Regions from separate parts of the Ancylobacter sp. G4_0304 genome, predicted to be linked through region 2. Evidence: predicted binding sites of a transcription regulator. Region 2 holds the regulator's gene; the other holds the start of a gene.
The links. The regulator LexA, encoded in region 2, represses DNA repair genes until DNA is damaged. The targets are predictions, from matches to a motif close to TGTTCNNNNTGTGTTCNG.
Positions count from the first base shown of each region.

Region 1: the regulator LexA is predicted to act here: its motif matches at 1,627-1,644, upstream of recA (recombinase RecA).

Region 1 is NZ_JAZDRM010000023.1:22,776-26,924, forward strand. Features, by position in the region: gene alaS (alanine--tRNA ligase) at 1-284, opposite strand, end outside; gene recA (recombinase RecA) at 473-1,546, opposite strand; gene speB (agmatinase) at 1,741-2,793, shown strand; gene VRZ77_RS14110 (hypothetical protein) at 2,969-3,733, shown strand; gene VRZ77_RS14115 (sulfite oxidase-like oxidoreductase) at 3,824-4,149, opposite strand, start outside.
Region 2 is NZ_JAZDRM010000032.1:29,275-33,423, forward strand. Features, by position in the region: gene VRZ77_RS17010 (hypothetical protein) at 1-313, shown strand, start outside; gene VRZ77_RS17015 (Com family DNA-binding transcriptional regulator) at 446-637, shown strand; gene VRZ77_RS17020 (DNA-methyltransferase) at 613-1,332, shown strand; gene lexA (transcriptional repressor LexA) at 1,607-2,302, opposite strand; gene atzF (allophanate hydrolase) at 2,540-4,149, shown strand, end outside.

The sequences.
Region 1 (4,149 bases), on a different contig from region 2:
TTCCCCAGCATTTCAAAGAAGGTGTGATGACGGGCCGTGTAGCCGACATTGTCGAGGTCGTTGTGCTTGCCGCCCGCGCGCACGCATTTCTGCGAGGTCGCCGCGCGCTGGTAAGGCCGCTTCTCGACGCCGGTGAAAACGTTCTTGAACTGCACCATGCCGGCATTGGTGAACATCAATGTCGGATCGTTGCGCGGAACAAGCGGCGAGGAATCGACCACCTGATGACCGTTCTTCGCAAAATAATCGAGAAAGGTCGCACGTATCTCGTTAACGCCGCTCATGAACTCGTCCGCCAACTCCAAACAGCCGGCGCTGCCGCCGGGACGCGCCCAAACGCGCGCCCCCGGTTCTAACGGCGCTCAAATGGCTTGTCCAGAACGCTTCCCGACGGCTTGCCGGGGGTACCGAATGCCGGCCATGCCGTGACGCGCGGACCCGCTCATTCGTCCGCCCGGGGCCTCGCGGAAGCTCACTCCGCCTCGTCTTCCGCGTCGCCGGAACCGGCCAGAATCTGCTCGGCGATCAGGCCGGCATTCTGCCGGATCGTCGCCTCGATGCGATTGGCCACTTCCGGGTTCTGGCGCAGGAAGTTCTTGGCGTTCTCGCGCCCCTGCCCCAGGCGCTGATTGTCGTGGGAGAACCAGGCGCCCGACTTCTCGACCACCCCGGCCTTGATGCCGAGATCGATCAGTTCGCCCATCTTGGAGACGCCCTCGCCATACATGATGTCGAACTCGACCTGCTTGAAGGGCGGCGCCAGCTTGTTCTTGACCACCTTCACGCGGGTCTGGTTGCCTACCACCTCGTCGCGCTCCTTGATCGAGCCGATGCGGCGAATGTCGAGGCGGACCGAGGCGTAGAATTTCAGCGCATTGCCGCCCGTAGTCGTCTCCGGGCTGCCATACATCACGCCGATCTTCATGCGGATCTGGTTGATGAAAATCACCATGGTATTGGAACGGCTGATCGAGGCGGTGAGCTTGCGCAGCGCCTGGCTCATCAGCCGCGCCTGCATGCCGGGCTGGGAATCGCCCATCTCGCCGTCGAGTTCGGCGCGCGGGGTCAGCGCCGCCACCGAATCCACCACCAGCACGTCGACCGCACCGGAGCGCACCAGCGTATCGGCGATTTCCAGCGCCTGCTCGCCAGCGTCCGGCTGCGAGATCAGCAGACTGTCGAGGTCCACGCCGAGCTTGCGCGCATAGATCGGGTCGAGCGCGTGCTCGGCGTCGATGAAGGCGCACACCCCGCCCTTCTTCTGCGCTTCCGCGATGGTGTGGAGCGCCAGCGTGGTCTTGCCCGAGGATTCCGGCCCGAAGATTTCCACCACGCGGCCGCGCGGCAGGCCGCCGACGCCCAGCGCGATATCAAGGCCGAGTGAGCCGGTCGACACGGTCTCGATCTCGAGCACCTTGTCGTTCTTGCCGAGCCGCATGATCGAGCCCTTGCCGAAGGCCCGTTCGATCTGGCTCAGCGCGGCATCCAGCGCCTTGGTCTTGTCCATTGAAGTTCCTTCGACGAGTCGCAACGTGGATTGAGTCATTGCCGGGCTCCGGGTTGCACGCAAGGGGTGCCAATGGATTTGTCGGGCTGAGGATGATTGAACGTACATGTTTTGTTCCATGTTCGCAATCTGTTCTTTTTGAATCAGGCAGAATGTCGGGCTCGTTCGTCAGCGAAATCCGCGCTACCACTCTGCGATGGCCCCGCCGGCCGCCGTCCTCTGCGAGAGCACCCATGTCGAATGATGAAAAGCTGGCCCGGCTGCGGGCGAAATATGCCGACGTCTCCGGCTCGGTGATCTACGATTCCGCCTTCAAGCGGGTGGCCGAGCTTCAGTTCAAGGGCGACCGGCGCGTGTGGCCCTGGGCCAATGCCGCCACGCTGCTCGGCGCGCCCTATCGCCCGGAGTTGCAGGACGCGCGGGATTTCGGCGGGCTCGACATGGCGCTGGTCGGCGTGCCGATGGACCTCGGCGTCACCAACCGCGCCGGCGCCCGGCTCGGGCCGCGCGCGGTGCGGGCGATCGAGCGCATCGGGCCTTATGAGCATGTGCTCGGCATGGTGCCGGCGGCCGAGGCGAGGATCGCCGATATTGGCGACGTGCCCTTCGCCAGCCGCTTCAGCCTGGAGAGCTGCCACGCCGATATCGAGGCGTTCTACCGCAAGATCGTCGCGGCCGGGGTGATCCCGCTCAGCGTCGGCGGCGATCACTCCATCACCGGCTCGATCCTCAAGGCGGTCGGCGAGACGCGGCCGGTCGGCATGCTGCACATCGACGCCCATTGCGACACCAGCGGCGTCTATGAGGGGTCGAAGTTCCATCATGGCGGGCCGTTCCGCCAGGCGGTGCTGGACGGCACGCTCGACCCGGAGCGCACCATCCAGATCGGTATTCGCGGCGGGGCGGAGTTCCTGTGGGAGTTCTCCTATGAGAGCGGCATGACGGTGATCCACGCCGAGGAGGTCACCGGCATGGGCATTCCCGCGATCATTGAAAAGGCGAGGCAGGTGCTCGGCACCGGGCCGGTCTATGTCTCATTCGACGTCGACAGCCTCGATCCCGCCTTCGCGCCCGGCACCGGGACGCCGGAGATCGGCGGGCTGACCTCGCGCGAGGTTCTGGAAATCCTGCGCGGGCTCAATGGGCTGGATGTAATTGGTGGCGACGTGGTTGAAGTCGCGCCCCAATATGACGCCACCTCAAACACGGCCCACGCCGCCGCGCAGGTGCTGTTCGAACTGTTCTGCATGGCGGTGACGGCGATGAAGGCGCGGCGCGGCGGCTGAGGGTGGTGTGGGCGCACCGTCCTGAAATATTAACCTTCAATTAACCTTTGAAGGGTTCTCGAATTCGATTCGCGAGCACTTTGCGGTCAAGGTTTTTTGCATGGTTTCTCTCGTCTAACGCGTTGAGATTCCCACGAATCAGCTATGCTGAGAAAAATTGGCTGGGAATCGAGACATGCAATCCAAATGGCGTGCGCCTGCGTGCTATATCGGGGTCGCGGCGCTGTGTGCGCTGTATCTCGCGATCGTTCCCGGCGTCACGCTCACGGATGTCGCGGCGGGTGCGGGTATCGGTGCCGCGCTGATGTGGGCGATCAATGAATGGGAAACCGGGAAGTGGGGCGTGAAGATCGCGTTCCAGCCGGTTGTCGCCGCGCCTCAGGCCGTCGCCGCTCAGCAGGCTCAGGTTCATGCGCAGCCCGCCGCGCTGGTCGCGCCGGCAGAAGCAGCCCAGCCTGTTGCCCAGCCCTCGGCCCATGCCGAGCCGGCTCCGGCCGTGGCGCGCGAGACCGCGCCGGAAGCCAAGCGTAGCAGCCCGCCGCCGGCCACCTCGGAAAGCTGGCAGATCGACGACGCCGAGCCGAGCTGGGACCCGTCCGCGCTGGCGGAAACCTGGGCGAAGCTCCGCCGCGAGCTTTCCATCAACCCCTCTTCCTCGCGCGCCGCGCCGCCGGCCCCGGACCTGCCGCGCACCGCGCAGCTCGCCAAGGGCTCGCAGCTCGCCAAGGCGCAGCTTCCGGGACTTGCCGCCCGTTCGGCGGGGGGAACTACGGCGCCGAAGCCCGGCGCCGACGCCCGTCCGGTGAACGGTGCCCGGTCTTCGGCCCCTGCCCCGCAGCCGGCTTCCAACCTGCGCAAGCCGGCTGCCGAGCCGCCGTCACGTCTGTCGCAGACCCCGCCGCCGTCCTTCCTGCGCGCCGGGGCGATGCGTCCGCGCTGAGCCGCGCCTTTCGCGTCGTGCGGCGCCATCTCAAAAAAAGCCGGGCACGTTGCCCGGCTTTTTCATTTCGTCGGCGGCGCATAGGCCCGCTCACTCGTCGGCGGAGTAGCGCTCTTCCTTCCATGGGTCGGCGTGGTTGTGATAGCCGTTCTCCTCCCAGAAGCCGCGCTTGTCGGAGGTGCGGAACTCGATCCGCTGCAGCCATTTGGCGCTCTTCCAGAAATAGAGATGCGGCACCACGAGGCGCATCGGCCCGCCATGGGCGACGGTGAGCGCCTCGCCCTCCCAGCGATGCACCAGCATGGCGTCCTCGGCCGCGAAATCCTCCAGCGCGAGATTGGTGGTGTAGCCGTCGAAGCTGTGCAGCATGACGTGGCTCGCGCCATCCTTCGGCATCACCATGTCGAGCAGGTCGC
Region 2 (4,149 bases):
GCAACAGGCGACGGGCCGTCAGGGACCGACGCATAGCCTGATCCACCCACGGGCCACCGAAGCCGAGGCGGAAGCCGCGGCGGCAGCGCGGGCGCGTGAGCTCAACATGTTCACCGGCAGCGGCTTCTTCATCGCCGAGTTCGATCCCACCTTCTCTGCCGGTGCCATCGTCGTGGCCAGCGGCTACGGCGAGGGAGTCGACGGCCAGTGGCCCAGCGAGCGGATATCGACCGAATGGCGGAAGGGCGACGCGGTGATGAGCACGATCGACGTGACGCAGAAACCCGAGGGCGGAGAGGAGGAAGACGAGTGACGGGGTCCGGCTTTCGCCGGCGCGGGGCTTAGTTTGCGACCATGACCCGCGAGCAGTGCACAAACATGACCGCCACCCCGCCCCGTGCTCTGGCGAGCTGGGCCGAGGTGCAGCATGTGGACTTAAAATCGCGTGAAGGACATAAGATGCCGATGCGGCGCGCTGCTGTTTCGCGCCGATGCTGGCGCCCTCCGGGGCGCTGTCGAGATCAAGTGCCGCCGATGCGGCACGCTCAATTCGTTGAGGCCAATCGAGCCCACCACCGAGCGCCGCGAGCGTCAGTCCAATGGAGACGACGCATGCGGTATCACCGCGAAACAATAGGTCGCGCGACCCTCTATCTCGGCGACGCTCTGGAGATCCTATGCGAGCTTCAGCCTGGTTTCGGTGCTGTACTGACAGACCCGCCTTATTCCTCGGGCGGGGCCAGTCTTTCAGCCCGGACTCAGCCGCCCTCGGCCAAGTACCAGTCCAGCGAGCATCGCGGGCTTTATCCTGAATTCATGGGCGACACCCGTGACCAGCGTTCCTATCTCGCCTGGTCTGCGCTGTGGCTCGGTCGCGCGCGCGAACTAGTGCGGCCCGGCGGGATCTGCGCGACCTTCACGGACTGGCGGCAGCTTCCGGTCACCACCGACGCCATCCAGTGTGCCGGATGGATCTGGCGCGGTGTGGTGCCTTGGGACAAAACCGAACGGGGTCGGCCGCAGCAGGGCCGCTATCGCGCGCAGGCGGAATATGTGGTGTGGGGGACCAACGGCGCCCGGCCGCTCGCCGGCCCGGTGGCTCCAGGCGTGTTTCGGGTGCCGGTGCCAGCACAAAAGCACCACATTGCAGGAAAGCCCGTCGATCTGATGACTGGGCTTCTGAGCGTGATGGATGGCCCGGTGCTGGACCCGTTCATGGGCTCTGGCACGGTCGGCCTCGCCTGCGCGGAACGCAGCCTTGACTACGTGGGGATCGAGGTGAGCGAGGAATACTTCGAGATCGCCTGTCGACGGCTTCGTGAAGGGGGCTAGAATGGCGCTTCAAGCGCTGACATCTGATCCTTCGCAGACTGACATTCGATTTTTCGCGCTACAGGAGAATACCCCCGCACATTAAGGGCTCTGGAACTAGATAGCGGGAGCGCTTTCGCTTCGATGAGATCAGCCAGCAGATCGGCCAGTTCTCCAACCGACGACCTTTGTGCACGACCTCCACAGCCACATCCGGCGACGCCCACTGGCATACGGCGTCAGCGGCGCGCCGCTTCCGGTAATCGGACGATCCCCGCGGCGCGGCCGCGAGGCGTCAGTAGCGGCGGAACAGGCCGACCAGCCGGCCCTGGATGCGCACGCGGTCCGGGCCGAAAATGCGAGTCTCATAGGCGGGATTGGCGGCTTCAAGCGCGATGGAGGCGCCCTTGCGGCGCAGCCGCTTCAGCGTGGCTTCCTCGTCGTCGATCAGTGCGACGACGATGTCGCCTGTATTGGCGCTGTCGCTCTTGCGGATCAGCGCGAGGTCGCCGTCGAGAATCCCGGCCTCGATCATCGAATCGCCGCGCACTTCCAGCGCGAAATGCTCGCCCGCCGAGAGCATTTCCGGGGGCATGGAAATGGTGTGGTCGCGCGACTGGATCGCGGAGATCGGCGTGCCGGCGGCGATGCGGCCCATCACCGGGATCGGGATCGGACGGCCGCCATCCTCTTCGTTCTGCGGAGGCACGCGGCCGAGGCTACCTTCGATCACGCTGGGGGCGAACTGGCGCGCGGCGGCGCGCGGCGCTTGCGTCGCCTCGGGCAGGCGGATCACCTCCAGAGCCCGTGCGCGGTTGGGAAGCCGGCGAATGAAGCCGCGCTCTTCCAGCGCCGTGATCAGACGATGGATGCCGGACTTTGACCTCAGATCCAGCGCTTCCTTCATCTCCTCGAAGGAGGGCGGCACGCCGGTTTCCTTCAGGCGCTCATTGATGAAGTGAAGCAGCTCATGCTGTTTGCGGGTGAGCATAGGGCATTCGTCTCTTGCGGGAGGGCGGCGCCGAAGCGGATCGAGTCAGCGAAACAAATCACGAACAAACCATATCCGTTCTTTTTGTGTTCTACAATGGGTAAACAAATCGCCAAGCCCGCCGCGATCGCCCGTTCTTTTCTGCCGAGAAACGAGGCAGAGGCGCCTAATGTATGCAATGGCTCTCGCCATGCTCAAGTGGTATGCAATTCCGAAAGTGTCGTGTCGGGGGCGCCATTGATCGCAACTGTCGAGGAAATCGTCGCGGCTCACCGCGCCGGAAAGCTCCATCCGTCGCAGACCGTGGCCGACTGTCTGGCGCGCATCGAGGCACATGGCGATCCCGCCATCTTCACCGCCATCAGCACGCCGCAGGCCATTTCCGCCGCGCTGAAGGCGCTGGAAGGGATCGATCCCGCCACGCTGCCGCTCTATGGCGTGCCGTTCGCGGTGAAGGACAACATCGACGTCGCCGGCCTGCCCACCACCTGCGCCTGCCCGGATTTCGCCTATGACGCCACGCACGATTCCGGCGCCGTCGCCCGGCTGCGGCGCGCCGGTGCGATCGTCATCGGCAAGACCAATCTCGATCAGTTCGCGACGGGCCTGAACGGCACCCGCTCGCCCTATGGCACGCCGGTGAACGCGATGCGTCCCGATCTGGTGCCCGGCGGGTCGTCCTCCGGCTCGGCTGTGGCGGTCGCGGCGGGGCTTGTGCCCTTCGCGCTCGGCACCGATACCGCCGGCTCTGGCCGCGTGCCGGCGGGGCTGAACAACATTGTGGGGCTGAAGCCGAGCCTCGGGCTGGTCTCGACCAATGGCGTGGTGCCGGCCTGCCGCTCGCTGGACTGCGTGTCGGTGTTCGCGCTCAGCGTCGAGGATGCGCTCGCCGTGCTCGCGGCCATGGCCGGGCCGGATGAGAACGACCCGTTCTCGCGCCCGCTGCCGCTCGGTCCGCGCGGCGCTTTTCCCGCCCGTCCGCGCCTTGCCGTGCCGCGGGTGCGCGACCGCGTGAACTTCGGCGACCGGGTATCGGAGGCGGCGTTCGAGCGCGCCATCGCGCGGATGACCGAACTCGGCGCCAGCATCGTCGAAATCGAGATGGAGCCGTTCCACGAAACCGCGCGGCTGCTCTATGAAGGCCCGTGGGTGGCCGAGCGCTTCGCCGCCGTCGGCTCCTTCCTCGAATCCCGGCCGAATTCCTTCGATCCGTCGGTGCGCACCATCGTCGAGCAGGGCCGGAACTTCTCGGCGGTCGACGCTTTTCGCGGCCGCTACCGCCTCGCCGAGCTGAAGGCGATCGCGGACAAGGTGCTGGCGGGATTCGACGCGCTCATGGTGCCGACCATGCCCACGGTCTACACCGTGGCGCAGATGCGCGCGGACCCGATCCGGCTCAACAGCCATCTCGGCGTCTACACCAATTTCGTGAATCTGCTCGACATGTGCGGCCTCGCCGTGCCGTCGGAAATCCGCGACGATGGTGCCCCGTATGGCATCACATTGCTGGCGCCGGCCGGGCGCGACGCGCATCTGGCGGCGCTGGGCTCGCGCTTTCATGCCGCGAGCGGGCTCACCATGGGTGCCACCGGGCGTGCCCTGCCGCCGGTCTCGCAGTCCCCGGCGCGGGCGGCTCCTGGCTTTCTGGAGCTCGCGCTGTTTGGCGCCCACCTTTCCGGCCTGCCGCTGAATGTTGATCTGCTCGCGGCCGGCGGCATGCTCGTGCGCCCTGCGCGCACCAGTGCCGACTACCGGCTCTATCTGCTGCCGGAAGGCCGCGTGCGGCGCCCGGGGCTGCTGCGCGGCCGGCCTGGCAGCGGCGCGCCGATCGATTGCGAGATCTGGGC